3 regions of the Streptomyces sp. R11 genome follow, and region 1 is predicted to be linked to each of the others. Evidence: riboswitches for the same ligand, from Rfam matches in the RefSeq annotation. Region 1 holds a riboswitch; each other region holds the start of a gene.
The links. Region 1 has a riboswitch for cyclic di-AMP ahead of AB5J55_RS19960 (M23 family metallopeptidase). Riboswitches for the same ligand answer to the same signal wherever they lie in the genome.
Positions count from the first base shown of each region.

Region 2: linked by a shared signal. The riboswitch ahead of AB5J55_RS05895 (C40 family peptidase) and the one ahead of AB5J55_RS19960 (M23 family metallopeptidase) in region 1 are both predicted to bind cyclic di-AMP.
Region 3: linked by a shared signal. The riboswitch ahead of AB5J55_RS36795 (LysM peptidoglycan-binding domain-containing M23 family metallopeptidase) and the one ahead of AB5J55_RS19960 (M23 family metallopeptidase) in region 1 are both predicted to bind cyclic di-AMP.

Region 1 is NZ_CP163432.1:4,378,594-4,380,848, forward strand. It holds gene AB5J55_RS19960 (M23 family metallopeptidase) at 22-1,047, opposite strand; cyclic di-AMP (ydaO/yuaA leader) riboswitch at 1,059-1,216, opposite strand; gene AB5J55_RS19965 (PP2C family protein-serine/threonine phosphatase) at 1,463-2,255, opposite strand, start outside.
Region 2 is NZ_CP163432.1:1,296,731-1,298,985, forward strand. It holds gene AB5J55_RS05885 (ATP-dependent Clp protease proteolytic subunit) at 1-180, shown strand, start outside; gene AB5J55_RS05890 (hypothetical protein) at 188-496, shown strand; cyclic di-AMP (ydaO/yuaA leader) riboswitch at 839-1,049, shown strand; gene AB5J55_RS05895 (C40 family peptidase) at 1,053-1,526, shown strand; gene AB5J55_RS05900 (LysE family translocator) at 1,592-2,215, opposite strand.
Region 3 is NZ_CP163432.1:7,948,722-7,950,976, reverse strand. It holds gene AB5J55_RS36795 (LysM peptidoglycan-binding domain-containing M23 family metallopeptidase) at 59-1,012, opposite strand; cyclic di-AMP (ydaO/yuaA leader) riboswitch at 1,017-1,174, opposite strand; gene AB5J55_RS36790 (alpha-galactosidase) at 1,483-2,255, opposite strand, start outside.

The DNA.
Region 1 (2,255 bases):
AAGGACAGAGGCCGTAACGCCTCAGGGCGTGAGCCCCTTGCCGCGCAGCCACGCCAGCGGGTCGATGCCGCTGGAGCTGCCGCCGGGGTGCACCTCGAGGTGCAGGTGGGCGCCGGTCACGTTGCCCGTGGCGCCCACGCGGCCGATGACGTCACCGGTGTTGACCTTCTGGCCGACGCTCACGCTGATCGAGGACTGGTGCGCGAACCAGACCTCGGTGCCGTCGTCGAGGGTGAGTTCGGTCTTGTAGCCGTACGAGCCGTCCCAGCCGGCGAACGTGATCGTGCCGCTGTGCACGGCCTTGATCAGCGTGCCGGTGGGCGCGGCGAAGTCGAGGCCCGTGTGGTACCCGGAGGACCAGTAGGCGCCGGCCTGTCCGAAGGTCGAGGTGATGGTGTAGGAGGAGGTCGGCAGCGTGTACTGCTTGGCCAGCTCGGCGAGGCGCTCGGCCTCGGCCTTCTTGCGGGCCTCCTCCTCGGCCTCTGCCTTCGCGGCGGCGGCCTTGGCCTCGGCTTCCTTCTCCGCCTTGGCGGCCGCGTCGGCGGCCTCCTTCTCGGCGGCGGCGACCGCGGCTGCGGCGGCCTTGCTGTCGATCTGGTCCTGCTGGTACTCGGCCTGCGCGATGATCCGGCTCCGCAGCGCCTCACCGGCGTCGGAACCGCCCTGCGCGGTCTCGTCGTAGGTCTCGCCCATGGTGCTGAGCGCGGTGGCCGCGTCCTCGGCGGGCTCGGAGGAGTCGTCCGAGATCAGGGGCAGGTCCGGCATGGTGATCGCGACCGGCGGCTTGCCGCTGTTCGCGCTGGCCATGCCGCCCGCGCCGACGGCGGCTATGACACCGACGCCGAGAACCGTGGAGCTGCGGGCGAGTCCCCCGCCGCGCTGCTTGGAGACGCGATGCCTGCCGCGAACGGGACGAAGGGACTCCGCGGTGGGATTCCACTCCTCGAACGGGCCCTCGTCGGTGCGGTTGCGGTCGTAGCCGAAGGTGTCGGTGCTGCGCTGGCTCGGCACGAACGGGGCTTGCGGGGCAGGCCGGTTGGACGCCACGTGGGCGTACTCCTTTCCTTCCTTCTCGCCTACCGGGTTAGCTGACGGGTTCGGAGCAGGAAGGTCTCCTACGCGCGTATACCGCCCGTGACTTCACGGTGGTATCTGCGCGATTCACCCCAAGTTGGTGGTTCCCCGGTTCCCTTTCGAGATTCGGCGCATGCGCACGGAGCCGCCTCTTGTGACGGCTGGGACGACCGCGCTGCGTTATCGAACGTTAATAGACCCGGGGTGCGGATTCCAAGCTGTTCCACTTGATCATTAACGATTTTCGCCTGGACTTACGGGTCATGAGCGGCCTAAATCGGGCGAGTTGGCCAGACCTCAGACGCCACACAGGTGTTGACGGTGTGTCAGTTGTTATGCGGAGGGGGGTCGCCCGGTCACGTCCGGTGACAAGGATCAAGGAACCGCATCATGGCCGCCGTACGGCGATGAGGGCCATGTCGTCCGCCATCCCGCCCCCGGAGTGCCGCCGCACCTCCGCCGCCAGCTTCTCCAGCAGCGCCGCCGGCTCGCAACGGGCGTTGGCCCGCCCCGCCAGTCCCGCCTCGGGGTCGTAGAACCGGTCGTCGCCGTCCCGTGCCTCGCTCAGGCCGTCGGTGTACAGGAGCAGCGTGGCCCCGCTCGGGCAGTCGGCCTCCTGAGCCCGGTCGGGCCAGACGCCCAGCTCTCGCATGCCGAGCGGCAGCGCGGGCTCGGCGGCGGGCAGCGAGCGCACGGTGCCGTCGGCGTACAGCAGCAGGGGCGAGGGATGCCCGCGGTTGACGAGGCGCACGATCCCGCTGCCGTGCGGCAGCTCGGCGAGTACGACGGTGGTGAACCCCTCGGCGGACTCGGCCCACTCACGCCGGTCGCGCTCGCGCACCAGCGCCCGCTCCAGGCGCTGTGCGACCGCCTCCAGCGTGGTCTCCTGCTCGGCGGCCTCGCGGAAGGCCCCGATGACCACGGCGACCGCGCCCACCGCTCCGATGCCCTTGCCGCGCACGTCCCCCACGACGACCCGCAGGCCGTGCGGGCTGTCCTGCACGGCGTACAGGTCGCCGCCGATGGAGGCGCCCTCCTGCGCCGCCTCGTACCGTGCCGCGATCCGGAAGCCGCCGATCCGCTCGGCCGGCTCGGGCAGTACGGCGCGCTGGGCGGCCTCGGCGATCTCGCGGGCGGAGGCGAGGCGTTCGTCGCTGCGGCGGACGAGGACGTTGATGAGC
Region 2 (2,255 bases), 3.1 Mb from region 1:
CGGATTCGGGCCCGGCTGGAGGAGATGCTCGCCCGGCACACCGGGCGCACCCGCGCGCAGGTGACCGAGGACATCGAGCGGGACAAGATCCTGAACGCCCAGGAGGCGCTGGAGTACGGACTGGTGGACCGGATCATCCCCAGCCGCAAGGCGACGCTCGCGCCGCCCACGGGGCGGTGATCGGCCGGTGCTGCCACCCGAGTTGCCGCCCCTGCCCGCGCTGACCCGCGCGGAGGGTGAGTTGATCGACCGTTATCTCGACGTGGTGGACCTGCTCGGCCGGATCAACCCGGCGCAGGACGGCGACACCTACCGCGGACTGCGGGCCGCCCAGGCGCTCGTCCGCAAGGCGGCCGAGCTGCGGGACGCGCTGGCGCTGATGCACCAGCGGGGCGAGACGGAGCTGCACGCTCCCACGCTCGCGCGTGCGCTGCGCGTGCTGGACGGGGAGCGCCGCACGGCTCGTGTCACGGTGCCGCCGCGCTCCGACAGTTGACGACGCGCACAGGCCGATCCCGGACGCCTCGATCCCACTGACGAGGCGTCCGGAACAAGGCTCAAACGGACCAAACGGCGTACCCCCAATCGGCGTAGCAACGGCTCCTTTTGCTGGCCCATCAGGGTTGCGCAACGGGCATGAGCCCAGGGCGGAACAAGGCGCTCCATCGCTGGTCCGGGACTCCTTCGCCCCCTGGACGCCCTCTCGAACACGCGGGTACCCACCCGAACGGGTGAGTGGTGACTAACACCACAAATCCCCGGTTCCGTTGGGTATTTCGCTCATCCGTGCGTCAAGATCCCTGTCTGACGACAAGCCCCCGCCGCAGCGGCGGGGCGGTCCGGGCGGACGCCGAGTCCTGCCGCCGCCCGGATGACCGGTCGACAGGAGTGGATCGGCAGGAGTGGAGGACCCGAGCAAGACGGGTCGCCGGAGCGGACGTTCGTTCGATCCGAGCAGCCCTTGGGGTGAAGCCGCGGCAACGCGGCCGGGCAACTTCGCCAGCCCGAATCCGACAGGTCATCCTTCACAGGCGGCTGACGAAGGGTTGCGCATGACTGCGCTCAATCGTGTCCCGTCGCTCATGGCCCGGGCCGGCACGGCCTCGGCTCTCACCATCGCCGCAGTGGGCGGCTCGATAGTGGCGCCCGGCTTCACGTCCGAAGCAGAGGCGGCCACACCGGCGACGAAGGCACTTCAGGTCGCGGCCTCCAAGAAGGGCTCCCCGTACAAGTGGGGTGCCACGGGGCCGAACCGGTTCGACTGCTCCGGGCTGACGCTGTACTCGTTCAAGAAGGCGGGCAAGAAACTGCCCCGTACGGCGGCCCAGCAGTACAACAAGACCCGCCACATCTCCGCCAAGAGCCGCAAGGCCGGAGACCTGGTGTTCTTCCACTCGGGGTCGTACGTCTACCACGTCGGCATCTACGCCGGGAAGGGAAAGATCTGGCACTCCCCCAAGAGCGGGGACGTTGTAAAGCTGCAGAAGATCTGGACCAGGAGCGTCTGGTACGGCCGGGTCAAGTGACCCTCCCGGGGGCGATGGCGGCGGCCTGACACGCCGTCATCGCCCCCGAGGCACCAGAAAGGCCGTCAGACGGCCATCAGCGGCCCGGCGAGGAGTCCCACGCCGAAGGCCGTCAGCGCGACGCCGGTGACGGTCGTGACCGCCCGGGCGGCGCGCGGCTGGCGGAGCCATCGCCCGAGCCGGTCCACCAGCAGGGCGACCACCTGGAACCACACCATCGCGATCGCCAGCACGATCAGGGCGAGCAGCAGCGTCCGGGGCAGCGCGGGAGCGCCCGCGGGCACGAACTGCGGCAGCACGCTGAGGAACGTGAGGGACGCCTTCGGGTTGAGGGCGTTGGTGACGAAGCCCTGCCGCAGCGGTCGCCCGGTGGAATCCTCGCGCGTGTCCGTCACTTCACTCACTTCACTGCGCCGTTGCCGCAGGGTCTGGACGCCCAGGTACAACACGTAGGCCCCGCCGACCACCTGGAGCGCACGGAACAGCGCCGGTACGGCGGCCAGGACCGCGGCGACCCCCAGCACCGCCAGCGTCACATGCACCAGCAGCCCGGCCCCGATCCCGAACGCGCACGCGATGCCGGCCCGGCGGGAGACGAGGGCGTTGCGCACGACGACGGTGAAGTCGGCGCCGGGCATGGCGACGAGGCCGGCGGAGACCCCGGTGAAGGCGATGAGCTGAGCGTCCATGGCACCCAGCGTGCCGCGCGGAAGCCTTCAGCAGGTATTT
Region 3 (2,255 bases), 3.6 Mb from region 1:
CCGGGGATCGGGGTCCGGCCTTCGGCAGCGTGTCAGGCAGGTGGTTTCGCGGCAGGCGTCAGCCGATGGAGACGCCCTTCGAGCGGAGGTAGGCGACCGGGTCCAGGTCCGAGCCGTAGTCCGGGGTGGTGCGGATCTCGAAGTGGAGGTGCGGGCCGGTGACGTTGCCGGTCGCGCCGGAGAGCCCGATCTGCTGGCCCGCCGTCACTGACTGGCCGCTGGAGACGGACAGCGAGGACAGGTGGGCGTACTGGGCGTAGTGCCCGTCGGCGAGCTGGATGACGACCTGGTTGCCGTACGCGCCGCCCCAGCCGGCCGAGACGACGGTGCCCGCGCCGACCGCCTTCAGGGGGGTGCCGGTGGGGGCGGAGAAGTCGACACCGGTGTGGTAGCCGCTGGACCACATGCTGCCGGCCACCTTGTAGGCGGTGCCGAGGGTGGCGCCGTCGAGGGGGGCGGAGAAGCCGCTGGAGGCGCTGGTGTTCTCGGCGCTCTGGGCGGTCGTGGTGGTCTTCGACGCGGCGGACTTGGACGCCGACGACTTCGAGGCGGTCGTGTCCGAGGACGGCTTCGAAGGCGCGGAGGAGGAAGACGAGGGGGCGGACGAGGACTTGGGGGCGCTCGTCTCGGCCTTCTTGCCGCCGATGGTGAGCTTCAGACCCGGGTGGATCAGCGCCGGGTCCGCGCCGACGGCCTCACGGTTGTCGGCGTAGAGCTTCTTCCAGCCACCGCTGACGTTCTGGTCGTCGGCGATCTTCGCAAGGTAGTCGCCGACCTTGACCGAATAGGTCCGCGCGTCCGCCTTCTTGCCGGTGGCCTTCTTCTCGGCCTTCTTCTCGGCGACCGGAGCGGACTGAACGGCCTTTTCCGAAACGGACTGAGAGGGAGCGGCGTGGGCGCCGGCGGCCCCCATGAGCGGGAGAGCGAGAGCGGCGCCACCTGTTCCGGCGATGGCGATGGAGCGGGTGAAGCGCAGGGACTTCGGGCGGCGATGCTTACCCTTCGCGGGCATGGCGAATTCCTCTCCGGCGCCTGCGAGGTGAGCTGTCGGGTGCGGGCTGGAGATGCCCGGTCGCGTCGGGACGCGACTTGACCCCAAGCCGTTCCGGAGACCGGAACAGGCGGTTGTACCTGTGGGTCCCCCGCTCCTGCCGGGTACGGGTGAGTTAGCGCGGGATCCGGTCGGCGGCAGGATTAGGCGTCCGTCCGGATTGGTGTGGAACGTAAGCGAGGAAGACGCACCGGAACAAGTGAGGGGTTCCGTCCGAATGCGTTCCCGTTGATCCCTTGTGGGAATTACCGGTCACACTCCGTGAATTATCGGGACGTCGCCCGACTCAAAACCCCTCGAAAAGCATGTGAATTACGTGAACATGACGAGCGACGCACGGTCACGAATATGACGCTCCTCACGTGACACTTCTCCAGCTCCCTTTACTCCGGAGCGAGTTGGAATTTAAGGCGCCAATTCGGACAGAACTCCTAGATGCGACGCAGTCGGATAACTGTCGCATCAAGGTCGCCCCGCAAGTCGGTGCGTAGTCCGTGATGCACCAATACAGCCCCTCGGTGAATTTCGCCCGTTTCAAGGCATTCATACGACGCTGTCGGGTCCAGGGCGCGCAACCGCAGCGGCGGGGCGGGTTCGCCGTAGCTCTGAGCCTGGAGCCAGGCCAGGACGACCGTCTCGTCACCGAGTGCGTACTGGACCGCACTGAGCCCGCCACTCGGGGGCCGCAGCCGGTAGAGGTCGCCGCGCTGCACCACGGGCCGGATCTGCCTGTAGAGCGTCACCCACTCCCGCGCTTCGGCCAGCTCCCCCTCGGTCCACCGGGTGAGGTCGCCGCCGACGCCGAGCACTCCGGCCATCGCGCTCACGAACCGGAAGCGCAGGGAGGCGGCCCGGTGGTTGAGCATGGCGTTCGGGCTGTCGGTGACCCAGGCGGCCATGGCCCTCGCCGGGTGGATCTGGCTGAAGCCGTGCTGGATCGCGAGCCGGTCGAGGGGGTCGGTGTTGTCCGAGGTCCACACCTGGTCGGTACGGCTGAGCACACCGAGGTCGATCCGTCCGCCGCCGCCCGAGCAGGACTCGAAGGCGACGCCGGGGTGAGCGGCGCGCAGCCGGTCCAGCAGGGCGTACAGAGCGCGCACATGGTCGACCCACAGGCGCTGCGGGTACGCCTCACCGGGCCAGCCGGCGTCGGTGAAGCAGCGGTTGAAGTCCCACTTCACGTAGTCGATCGGGGCGCTGGAGA